One region of the Ureibacillus sp. MALMAid1270 genome, then DNA from elsewhere that is predicted to be linked to it. Evidence: riboswitches for the same ligand, from Rfam matches in the RefSeq annotation. Region 1 holds a riboswitch; the other holds the start of a gene.

Region 1 (6,111 bases):
GCCACGAAGTGTGTTAATTTCACCATTGTGAACAATATAACGATTTGGATGAGCACGTTCCCAACTTGGGAATGTATTCGTTGAATAACGAGAGTGAACAATGGCAAAAGCTGAGACAAAGCTTTCATCTTGAAGATCAATGTAAAATTCACTTACTTCTTCTGGTGTTAACAGTCCTTTGTAAACCATCGTTTGACTTGACATACTTGGACAATAAAATTTCAACTCATTATCATTAGCCCAAAACTCAGCTTGTTTTCGAATTAAATAAAGTTTTCTTTCAAACTCTTTAATATCTTTTACATTGTTTGCTTGGATAAAAACTTGTCGAACTACTGGTGCAGTACTTTTAGCTGATTCACTTAAAAGTTCCTTGTTTGTCGGTACAGTACGCCATCCAATTAATTTTTGTCCTTCTTGTTCAATTAATTTATTGATTGTACTCTCAATTTTTTGTCTTTCTAGTTCGTTTTCTGTAAAGAATAATTGTCCAACACCATATTCACCTTTACTCGGTAAATTTAGTTCGGGACAATTCAATTTATAAAAACCATGGGGAATCTGTACCATTAAACCAGCCCCATCACCCGTTTTTCCGTCACCACCACGACCAGCACGGTGGTCTAACCGACATAACATTTCTAAGCCCTTTTTCACAATATCATGTGAAGCTTTACCTTTAATATTTGCATAGAACCCAATTCCACAAGCATCATGCTCAAAATCCGGTGAATACAAGCCTTGTGCGTTTGGTAATTTATGAAAAGTCATCTTAGTTCCCCCCAAATGCCCTAAATTAGCGTATTTACATTGTATTGTTTTTAAATTAATATTAACAATATATAGTTTAAATGAAATCCATCTACTTTTTAGATGAATGGGGTGAGATTATTGGAATTACGTCAATTACGTTACTTTGTAGAAGTTGCGGAAAGAGAACATATTTCAGAGGCTGCAGAACATCTTCATGTTGCTCAGTCTGCAGTTAGTAGACAAATTGCAAACTTAGAAGATGAATTAGGAACACCACTTTTCGAACGAATCGGTCGAAATGTAAAACTGACTCCGATTGGTAAAGTATTTTTAGAACATTGTATTACTGCATTAAAGGCAATTGATAATGCAGCAAAACAAGTGGAAGAATATCTTGACCCCGCGAAAGGATCGATTAAGATTGGATTCCCTACGAGCTTAGCAAGCTATGTATTACCAACAGTTATATCGGCTTTTAAAAAGGAATACCCAGATGTTTCATTTCACTTACGACAAGGATCCTATCGTTATTTAATCGATGCAGTAAAAAATCGCGAGTTAAATCTAGCATTTTTAGGACCGGTACCTCCAAAAGATGAAGTAATTGATACAAATATTTTATTTAGTGAGAGTATCCATGCATTATTACCCGCTAACCACCCTTTATCTAAGAGAGAAAGTTTAAACTTATCGGATTTAAGAAATGAGAACTTTGTATTATTCCCTGAAGGATTTATATTACATAAAGTAGCATACGACGCTTGTAAATCTGCAGGTTTTTTACCGAATGTTACTTCTGAAGGGGAAGATTTAGATGCGTTAAAAGGGCTTGTGGCAGCAGGCATTGGTATAACACTTCTACCAGATAGTTCTATTAACGATACAATTCCAAGATTCACAGTAAGAGTACCAATAGAAAATCCCCAAATTACTCGCACAGTAGGAGTTGTATACCCTATAAACCGTGAATTGGCCCCATCTGAACAAGTATTTTTAAATTTTGTTAGTAACTTTTTCTCTCGTTTAACTCAATTTAGATAATAAAAAAAAGGAAACTCTTGGGATAATTCCCAAGAGTTTCTTCCTATTATATAGTGATTATTCAGCTACAGGTACTACTGCGCCTTTCCACTCGTTAATGATGAAGTCTTGAATTTCTTTAGTGTGTAGAACTTCAACTAATTTTTTAATTGCTGGATTATCTTTATCTTCTGAACGTACAGCAATTACGTTTACGTATTTAGATTCAGAACCTTCAATTGCGATTGAGTCTTCGATTGGGTTAATACCAGCATCGATTGCGAAGTTAGAGTTGATTACAACTGCATCCCCTTCGCCTTCTTCGTAATAAGTAACTAACATTTCTGGAGCAGAGCTGTTATCGATTACTAAATTTTTTGGGTTTTCAATGATATCGTCAACTGTAGCAACAGTTTTTTCTACGTTTGGATCTAATTTAATTAAACCTTCTACTTCTAGTAAAGATAAAATACGACCTTGGTCAGTTACAGAGTTTGAAATAATGATTGTTGCACCATCTGGTAACTCATCTAGTGAAGCATAATCTTGAGAATAAATACCGATTGGTTCAACGTGAATACCACCAGCATTTACAAAATCATAACCTTTTTGAGCAATTTCATCTTCTAAGTAAGGAATGTGTTGGAAATAGTTTGCATCTAAATCGCCAGACTCTAAGTGTTCGTTAGGTAATACATAGTCTTGGTAAGGTACGATTTCTAATTCAATACCTTCTTCAGCTAAAATTGGTTGAGCTTGTTCTAAGATTAAATCATGTAAACCGTTTGAAGCACCTACAACTAATTTTGTTGTTTCAGTAGTTTCTGTTGATTCAGTTTGTTTTGTTGTACCTTCACTTGCATTGTTGTTTGTATCTTCAGTTTTTTCTGCTGAACCGCAAGCAGTAAGTACAGCTACAACTAAAGATAAAATTAAAAATGATAATAGTTTTTTCATTTTATTTTTCTCCCTCATATATGTTGTTTTTTTATGTGATTGGCTTTTGCCAAGGACATCAAGTTTACTTATCTCTTATCGGTTTTAGAAGTTAAGAAGTCACCGATAAACTGGATGATAAATACGATAATTAAAATAACAATAGTTGCCATTAAGGCTACGTCATCACGACTACGTTGGAACCCATCAATGAAAGCTAGGTTACCTAATCCACCTGCACCAATGACACCAGCCATTGCTGTATAACCTACAAGTGCAACTGCAGTAACCGTAATTCCTGATAGAAGTGCTGGAAGTGATTCAGGGATTAGCACCTTCCAAATGATCGTGGAAGTTTTTGCACCCATTGATTTTGCTGCTTCAATTACACCTTTATCAATTTCACGAAGTGCGATAAGTACCATTCGCGCATAGAATGGAGCAGCCCCAATAATTAAAGCGGGTAAAGCCGCATTCGTTCCGCGCATAGTTCCAAGTAAAAACTTCGTAAACGGAATAAGTAAAATAATTAATATGATAAACGGAATGGAACGGAATATATTGACCAATGAGCCAGTAATAAAGTTCACTAACCGATTTGCCCAAAGTTGATGTGGACTTGTTAAAAACAATAAAACCCCAATGGCTAAACCTAAAACAAATGTAACTACAGTAGAAATTGAAGTCATATAAATGGTTTCATATGTAGCTTCCCACATTTTATCCCATCTTACGTTCGGAAATAATTGACTAAGCACGATCAATCACCTCCGTTTGAATATCAATTGAATCTAAATGTTTCAATGCCTCTTCTACTTTCGAATCTGTACCGTCTATTTGGATAATTAGTGTTCCTAAAGGACCTTTTGCAGTTTGTGATATGCTTCCATGTACTATATTTACTTCCACATCAAATTCTTTTATTAGATGTGAAATAATCGGTTGTTCGGATTTATTTCCGATAAACGATAACTTAACAATTTTACCTGTAGAATAATTTGTAAGTATTTGTTCAATCGAAACTTTAGCTTCTTTTTTACCTGAAACTTGCATAACGAAGTTTTTCGTAATTGGCGCTTGTGGGTTTTGGAACACTTGTAATACTTCACCCTGTTCTACAATTTGGCCGGCTTCCATTACGGCAACACGGTGACAAATCTTACGAATAACATGCATCTCATGGGTAATTAAGACGATTGTTAGCCCTATGCGCTTATTAATATCGAGCAATAGCTCTAAAATTTGATCTGTCGTTTCTGGATCCAGCGCACTTGTCGCTTCATCACAAAGTAAAACTTCAGGATTATTTGCTAGTGCTCTTGCAATACCAACACGTTGCTTTTGTCCTCCAGATAATTGAGATGGGAAGGATTTTTCTCTTCCTGACAAACCAACTAAGTCAATTAACTCTTTTACTCGTTTTGCACGATCTTCCTTTTTCACCCCAGCAATCTCTAAAGGAAAAGAGATATTCTCTTCAACTGTTCTTGACCAAAGAAGATTAAAGTGTTGGAAGATCATACTTATTTTTTGACGAGCAGCTCTTAATTTATTGCCCGAGATTGATGAAATCTCTTGACCATTCACAACAACTGTTCCACTTGATGGCTTTTCTAAACCATTTAACAGACGAATTAACGTACTTTTACCTGCACCACTGTAACCGATAATCCCGAAGATTTCTCCTTGTTTAATAGTAAGGTTCACATCTTTCACAGCAGTGATTACGCCATTGTCCGTTTTATATAGTTTTTCTATATTTTTCAACTCAATCATGATTGATCTCCTTTAACTAGACGCGTTATATGTAGCGTTTCCCGTGTGCATTATTTGTAACCAAATATGAAACTACCATTATTCATATCGACTTACTAACAATTAACAACATTAGGGTACCTGTGATGTTATTGATTCAATCATCACTCTTTTTTTATATGATTTTCATACTTCACTAACTTGAAGTTGAACGAATTATTTAAAATAAAAACCCTTCTACATCAATAAGTAGAAGGGTTTGATTACACAATGAAAAATCATGATCCTTCTCTTATCTATCAAAGTTAGAAACTTTGAGTGACTTGGCACCTTTTCACACAGTGATGGTTGCCGGGCTTCATAGGGCACTTCCCTCCGCCGCTCTTTATAAGAGTTGTCGTTCGTTTTATTTATTATGAAAGTTACTTTATCATGGATATTTATACACGTCAATCTATTTTTTTAACTTTTCATAAATATTTTGAACAGACTGAAAAGCATAAACTTTTTCTGTAACAATTCCGTCACGACTTATTAACAGGCATGGAACACTTTCAATCTGATGTTCCATAGCCAAATCCTCTAGAAAATTGATGTTTGCTTTACCGATTGGGACATCTGTGATGACGTTCTTAATCACTTCCATCATTTTGGAGGCAACTGCACATGTACCACACATTGGTGTATATAAATAAAAGGCAGCTAGCTCATGATCTTGCATCACTTTTTTCCATTGTTGTTGATTCCATTCTTCCATGGCACTCATCCTATACTTTACTCGTATTTTTTATTATAACAAAAATACGAAAGGGTGGCGCAAAATTCGCTTATACGAATTTTGCACCACCCTGGGTATTAATAACCACCATCGGAAAAAATCTCCGAAAAGTATTGTTTTTTAATTTGTGCGCCTTTACGAGATGTATTATGCACTTCATCCTCATTAAACTAGATACCGTTTATGCACAGAGAATCGAGCTTCCCTTAATCTTTGTGCTAACAATTTACTCGGGACATTCGCGACTTCCATGTAACTTCTAGGGATCAATAAATGAACTGCTTCTGAGTAAATTCTCTTTGTTAGATTTCTAAGTCTTTCTCCAGATTTATCAGCATCAAAGAATGTATATAATTTACACTTCTCATATGGTTCAATTAGTTCCAACAGTGCATCTTCACTAATTGTCCCATTTGTGCAAACAATTTGTACATCTTCTGATAAAATAGGGGCTAATTTTAGCATATCTGAACGGCCTTCAACAATAATACACTTTTCAACAGTCATATTGCTCACCTCACGAATTGTAAATACATATGAAATAAAATCCGCTGATTACAAAGAGATTGGCTGCCCGATATAGGAATTAAGATGTTTTATATATTATATTGTGATTTTAAAAAAACGCCAGTTCAATTAACCTGGCGTTTTAATTCTTATTCTGCAATCAATTCTTCGTATTGTTCTGGAGTTAATAATTCATCAACTTCTGAAGCGTTAGTTACTTCAACAACAACCATCCAAGCTTGTTCATATGGTGATTCATTAACTAACTCAGGGCTATCTTCTAACTCAGAGTTAACTTCAATTACTTTACCTGATACTGGTGCATATAATTCAGATACTGTTTTAACTGATTCTACGCTACC
Region 2 (6,111 bases), on a different contig from region 1:
AATTCCAAGCGGGTCAACCGTTGCTTCACCTTTGTTTACAAATAAAAGAACACATCCAACGATTGCCAGTATTGTTGCAACACCCCATACTTTACTTGGCTTCCTTTTCCAAAAAATCCATTCGATGATCCCCGCAAAAACAGGTGAGCTTCCGATTGTGACAACTGTTCCTAAAGCCACACCAGTAAATCGAACGGAAGTGAAAAATAAACATTGGAAAAGAGCAATCGTTAGTGCTGCTAAGATTGTCCATTTCCAAGACCATTTCTTAAAATTGATCTTTCGCATAGCTAGTGCAGCTATTAATAATACACCACCGCCAATAAGTGATCGTGTAGCTGCAACCGCAATAGAAGATACACCTTCTTGTAAATATGTTTGTGTCGTTCCTACCGTTCCCCACAACATCGCTGCGAATAGCACAAATATGTATGGTAAAATCCTCAACAACCCCACCCCCACTTTTGTTATTATTCCCCTATTAACGTAATGCTACCACAATAAAAAAGGTTAGCAATAGATTAATTTTATGTGTTTCATTGCTAGTGATAGTAGCAATAATTCAATATAATAAAATCGATATATAAAATTAGACTCAAGTATTTGTCTCATAAGAACTCTCAAAACTACAGAGTCACACAAATAAAGGAGGTCATCATTAATGTATAAATCCGTTGCCGAAACAGCGAAAGACATTTCGATGCCTGAAGAGCAAGTACTTCGCTACATTTATGAAGGCCGTATAAAAGCTGTCCATGATGGAACACAGTTTCTTATTAATAGCACGCAGTTCAATACGTATTACGAACAATTAGAACGAATAAAAGAAGAAATCGAGATTTGGCGCAACACCCCAATTCCGGAAGATCCAGATGTGAAGGATGAAGATTAAGGATCTAGGGCTGTGAAATTCAGAGACGACGGATTAACTTCTCAAAAGTCGCACGTATTCACTGTGAAGTCGCATATAATACCCAAAATTTCGCACATATTCACTCTGTTATCCCAACCAAAAAATCCATTTCATAAAAAAACTTCTTGAAGACAACACTCAATTGCTTCAAGAAGTTTTCTTTAGATTGTTACGACAAATCCCGCACGTTTACCGATAATTTCTGCGTAATCCTCTACCATTACACTAGCCGTTGGGTACATACCTGCACCAGGACCAACCAGTGTTAATGTACCGATATAATTAGTTTCCATTGTTACAGCATTAAATACATCGTCAATTGGATACAATGGGTGTTCTTTATCCACTAACATTGGTCCCACTTTTGCAGAAATTGTCCCGTCAGGATATTTTTCAACTTCTGCAACATGACGATAACGAAGTCCATTCTCAGTCGCTTCTTTTACCTGTTCAGAAGTAATTCCATCGATTCCAATCACTTCTACATCTGCCCAATCTGGCTGTTCACCAAATGCTAATGCTGATAGGATCATCAATTTTTTAAAGGCATCTTGACCTGAAATATCATTATAAGGATCAGCTTCAGCGTATCCTAGTGCCTGAGCTTCTTGTAATGCTTCATCGAATGTTAAACCTTCTGCACGCATTTTCGTTAAGATAAAATTAGAAGTCCCGTTTAGTACCCCTTGGATACGACTTACATCATTTACAAGCAAGATATTCTTCATTGTCTTAATCACTGGCACACCACCAGCTGTCGTAGCTTCATATCCTACAAATACACCATTTTTCTTAGCCAATTCTTGTAATTCAAGTCCGCGCTTTGCAAACATAACTTTATTCGCCGTCACAACATGGCACTTATGCTCAACTGCACGTTTTAAATAAGTAAAGGCAGGTTCTTCATTTACAATTGCTTCGAACACAACTTGTAAACCTTTTACTGAAAGGACATCATCGATACTATCTGATAATAAATGTAATGTCCCAGGAACCCGTTCTTTTGTTTTATCACGCACTAAGATCTTTGCAACCTCTAACTCAATACCTAATTTGTTTTTTAGTTCTTCACGTTTTTCATTTAAGATATGGTAGATTCCTTGACCTACTGTGCCAAATCCTAAGATGGCCGCCTTAATTGTTACCATATTAATTTCCGCCTCCATCTTTTATGTAAAAATTCTATATTAAACCCCTAACGAGTTTGTAATCATTTCATGTTTATTTTCAAAACAGTCTAAAACTTTTAACCTTTTGTATTAATCTTAAAACTTATAATAATAGGCTAATAGTGTAAAGTTATATACAAATTGTTGGAAAATTCAATATATAAATTCTACCCTATATTTCTAAGGAACTCAAGAAAAATCTTCCCAAGAAGGACATTTGTTTTTTTAAGAAGGTCAGAATATTTCAAATTTCACTTTAGAAAATTGTAAAATTAAGTATGTACATATCGAAACAAAAAATGTAGCAGCCAATTAGATATATTTGGCCGCTACTATTTCTACGATAAAATTTGTATTTAAAATGGTAGTTTTATTATTAGCAGTAACAGTATCGTTCCTAATTGAAGTGATCCCTAATTTTTTAACGCCCAATGAATGGCTTGTGGTAAGTATGAATTTTCAAGCTTCTCACGAAATGATGATCGAAACTGATAATTCAATTTAAGTAATCCTTCTAGTCCAATCGATCAGTTATGAAGTTGTCGCCCAATGAATGGCTTTCGGTAAGTATGAATTTCGAGATTCTCACGAAATGATGATGGAATTTCGTTATTCATAAGTTTACCTCTAAACTTCATTATCAATTACCCAATTATGCGTTTGTAACAGTTTCTTCTGTAACAGCTTTTGTTAAAGCTTGTTCTAAGTCGTCAATAATATCTTCCACCGACTCTAAACCGATTGATAGACGAATAAGTTCTTCACTAACACCAGCAATTTTTAACTCTTCAGCAGATAATTGTTGGTGAGTTGTAGAAGCAGGATGAATAATTAACGATTTTGCATCACCTACGTTTGCAACGTGGGAGAATAATTGAACATTATCAATTAATTTAGCGCCAGCTTCACGTCCACCTTTGATACCAAATGTAAGAATTGAACCAAAACCATTTTTCAAATATTTCTTAGCAAGATCATGTGTTGGGAAGTTTTCTTTTCCTGGATAATTTACATATTCCACGAATGGGTGGTTTTCTAAGTATTCAGCTACTTTTAACGTGTTTTCTCCGTGTTTTGTATAACGCAAATGAAGCGTTTCTAAACCTTGTAAGAAGTTAAATGCTGAATCTGCACTTAATGTTGGTCCGAAGTCTCGTAATAATTGAACTCGGAATTTCGTTGCAAAAGCTGCTGCTGCAGTATCAATACCATAACGTAATCCGTGGTAAGATTCATCTGGCTCAGTAAATCCAGGGAAACGTCCTTGCGTCCAGTCGAATTTACCTGCATCAACCACGATTCCACCGATTGTAGTTCCATGTCCACCAATCCATTTAGTTGCTGAATGGATTACAACATCTGCACCAAATTCAATTGGGTTTGAACCGTATGGAGATGGGAATGTGTTATCGATAAGTAAAGGTAGTCCATTTTCATGTGCAATTGTTGCTACTGCTTCAATATCTAATACATTCAAACTTGGATTTCCAATTGTTTCTGCAAAAATTGCTTTTGTATTTTCTGTAATTGCCGCACGGAAGTTTTCTGGATCTCTTTCATCGACAAATACTGTTTTAATGCCATAACGAGGTAATGTATTTGCAAATAAGTTGTAAGTACCTCCGTATAATGAACCAGCTGCTACGATTTCGTCTCCAGCTCCAGCAATATTTAAAATAGAGAATGCAATTGCAGCCATCCCTGATGATACTGCCACTGCAGATGCCCCTCCTTCTAATAGGGCAACGCGTTTTTCAAATACATCAACAGTTGGATTCATAATACGAGAATAAATATTTCCTGCTGTTTGTAAAGCGAATAATGAACGTGCGTGTTCTGTGTTCTCAAATGCATAAGCCGTTGTTCGATAAATTGGCACTGCAATTGCTCCTGTTACAGGGTCTGGTTTTTGACCACCATGTAATAATAATGTTTCCGGACGTAATTCTGACATGTTTCTTCCTCCTAAATGGTATTCGATGGATAATCGGTATTTACGAGGAGGTCTTTGGAAAACAAAAAAACCCTCTTCGCTAAGAAGAGGGTTGCAAATGAGCAAGTTTTCCTCCCCTTATCTTTCAGATCCCGACGAATCTGTAGGAATTAGCACCTTTGCGTAAAAATCACGCCGGTTGCCGGGCATCATAGGGCCTAGTCCCTCCGCCACTCTGGATAAGAGTATTTGATTCATGTTCCATCGTTAGACTTACTATAATCCATAGTAATCCACTCTGTCAACAATAATTTTAAAAAATTCGAAACATTTTTTATTTTAATCCGTATTATATGAATCTAGTATAATATAACTAAGACTTTAATATGAAAGGGGTTCATTAGATGGTAATCGCATCATTATTAGTGTTGATTGTCGGTTACTTAATGGGATGTATTCTCGGCTCAAATCTAGCAAAGTCACTAACCGGGGTTAATTTAAAAGAGACTGGCTCTAAAAACGCCGGAGCAACGAATGCAGTGATTTCACTTGGTTGGAAATATGGCATTTTAGTTGTCATTGTTGATATTGGGAAAATGATCTCTACCATCATACTTGTACGTTACTTTTTAAATATTTATGAATTTACAGCAGATGAAATTTCTTTACTTCTATATATTACAGGTGCAGCTGTAATCATTGGTCATAACTTCCCTTTTTATATGAATTTTAATGGAGGTAAAGGAACTGCATCAGTAATTGGTTTATTAATAATGATTAATTGGCAACTAGGATTACTAGCTATTTTAACATTCTTCATTTTTGCATTTTTATCAAATTACCTAATCATTGGCGTTTTCCAACTGTACTTTATCTTAATTGCCGTTTCTTTCACAGAACATTCTATTTGGCCGAAAGTTATTTCAATTAGTTTACTATTAATTGCATTATACTTACACATCGAAAATATTCAACGTATTCGCAATGGTACTGAACCAAAAATGTCAGTACTCTATAAGAAGGAATCCGAAAAATCTAGTTTTAGGACAAATCTACCCAATTGATTATTTTGCCAATAAACTAAAAATCAACTAATATTACCTTTGAAAGTATATTTCCTTTTGGCTTTACTATAAAAGGGGCAAATAATTACTTAAAGGGGAGAAGCAATGTGAACGAAGTAACAAAACTTTTACAAAGTCACTCATCAGTTCGTAAATATACAGGTGAGCTAATTTCAAAAGAAACGGTTATCGAATTAGTAAAAACCGCACAAATGGCTGCAAGTTCTCATTTTGTACAAGCTTATAGCATTATTTGGGTAACAGACGAAGAAAAGAAGGCGAAGCTTGGAGAACTTTCAAAAAATGAATTTCAATTTACAACTGCAGGTGCTTCATTTTTATTCTGCGTAGATTTTAAACGACTTCAGATTGCTGGAAAAAAACAAGGTGTTGATATTGTTGTAGATTCTGCAGAAAACGTTATGGTCGGCATTGCGGATGTAGCGATCTTTGCACAAAACTTTGTCATCGCTGCAGAGTCACATGGTTACGGTATCTGTTATATTGGTGGCGCACGTAATAACCCAGCAGAAATTAGCGAATTATTTGATTTGCCAGAGTACGTATTCCCATTATTCGCAATGACTATTGGAACACCTACTAAACGCAATGAAACAAAACCAAGACTTCCAGTAGAAGCTGTTTTACACGAAAACTCTTATGATATAGAGAAATATGACTCATTATTAGATGACTACGATAGCACTATGGAGAGCTATTATGCTACCCGTAGTTCAAATCAGAAAATGGCAAATTGGACAAAGCAAATGGCCGATTTCTTACTTAAACAAAGAAGACCACACATTAAAGAGTTCCTAGCATCAAAAGGCTTTACATGGAAATAATAGAATAAACCAATCCCCTTCAATTGTCCTATTTATTAAAATGGTTCGAAAGATTACTTACTTTTTCGCTACAATAATAGGTAGTAACTCCTCAATTGAAGGGATGATAGTTTTGATAACAGATAGACATGCCGTTAAGTCGATAGAACAGATTCAGATCAAGCATATTCGACATTTTTATCGTTCT

The links. Region 1 has a riboswitch for S-adenosylmethionine ahead of ACOQFO_RS05330 (methionine ABC transporter ATP-binding protein). Riboswitches for the same ligand answer to the same signal wherever they lie in the genome.
Region 2: it holds a riboswitch for S-adenosylmethionine, as region 1 does, so the genes downstream of both, ACOQFO_RS09840 (O-acetylhomoserine aminocarboxypropyltransferase/cysteine synthase family protein) here and ACOQFO_RS05330 (methionine ABC transporter ATP-binding protein) in region 1, are expected to answer to the same signal.

What each region holds. Positions count from the first base shown of each region.
Region 1 is NZ_JBMIRP010000043.1:1,097-7,207, reverse strand. Features, by position in the region: gene gltB (glutamate synthase large subunit) at 1-771, opposite strand, end outside; gene ACOQFO_RS05345 (LysR family transcriptional regulator) at 892-1,794, shown strand; gene ACOQFO_RS05340 (MetQ/NlpA family ABC transporter substrate-binding protein) at 1,852-2,730, opposite strand; gene ACOQFO_RS05335 (methionine ABC transporter permease) at 2,799-3,467, opposite strand; gene ACOQFO_RS05330 (methionine ABC transporter ATP-binding protein) at 3,460-4,485, opposite strand; SAM riboswitch class I at 4,754-4,858, opposite strand; gene ACOQFO_RS05325 (thioredoxin family protein) at 4,919-5,221, opposite strand; gene ACOQFO_RS05320 (toprim domain-containing protein) at 5,408-5,749, opposite strand; gene gcvH (glycine cleavage system protein GcvH) at 5,899-6,111, opposite strand, start outside.
Region 2 is NZ_JBMIRP010000076.1:30,545-36,655, reverse strand. Features, by position in the region: gene ACOQFO_RS09855 (DMT family transporter) at 1-447, opposite strand, end outside; gene ACOQFO_RS09850 (DNA-binding protein) at 662-892, shown strand; gene ACOQFO_RS09845 (homoserine dehydrogenase) at 1,075-2,061, opposite strand; gene ACOQFO_RS09840 (O-acetylhomoserine aminocarboxypropyltransferase/cysteine synthase family protein) at 2,735-4,036, opposite strand; SAM riboswitch class I at 4,151-4,261, opposite strand; gene ACOQFO_RS09835 (glycerol-3-phosphate acyltransferase) at 4,420-5,079, shown strand; gene nfsA (oxygen-insensitive NADPH nitroreductase) at 5,187-5,924, shown strand; gene ACOQFO_RS09825 (hypothetical protein) at 6,037-6,111, shown strand, end outside.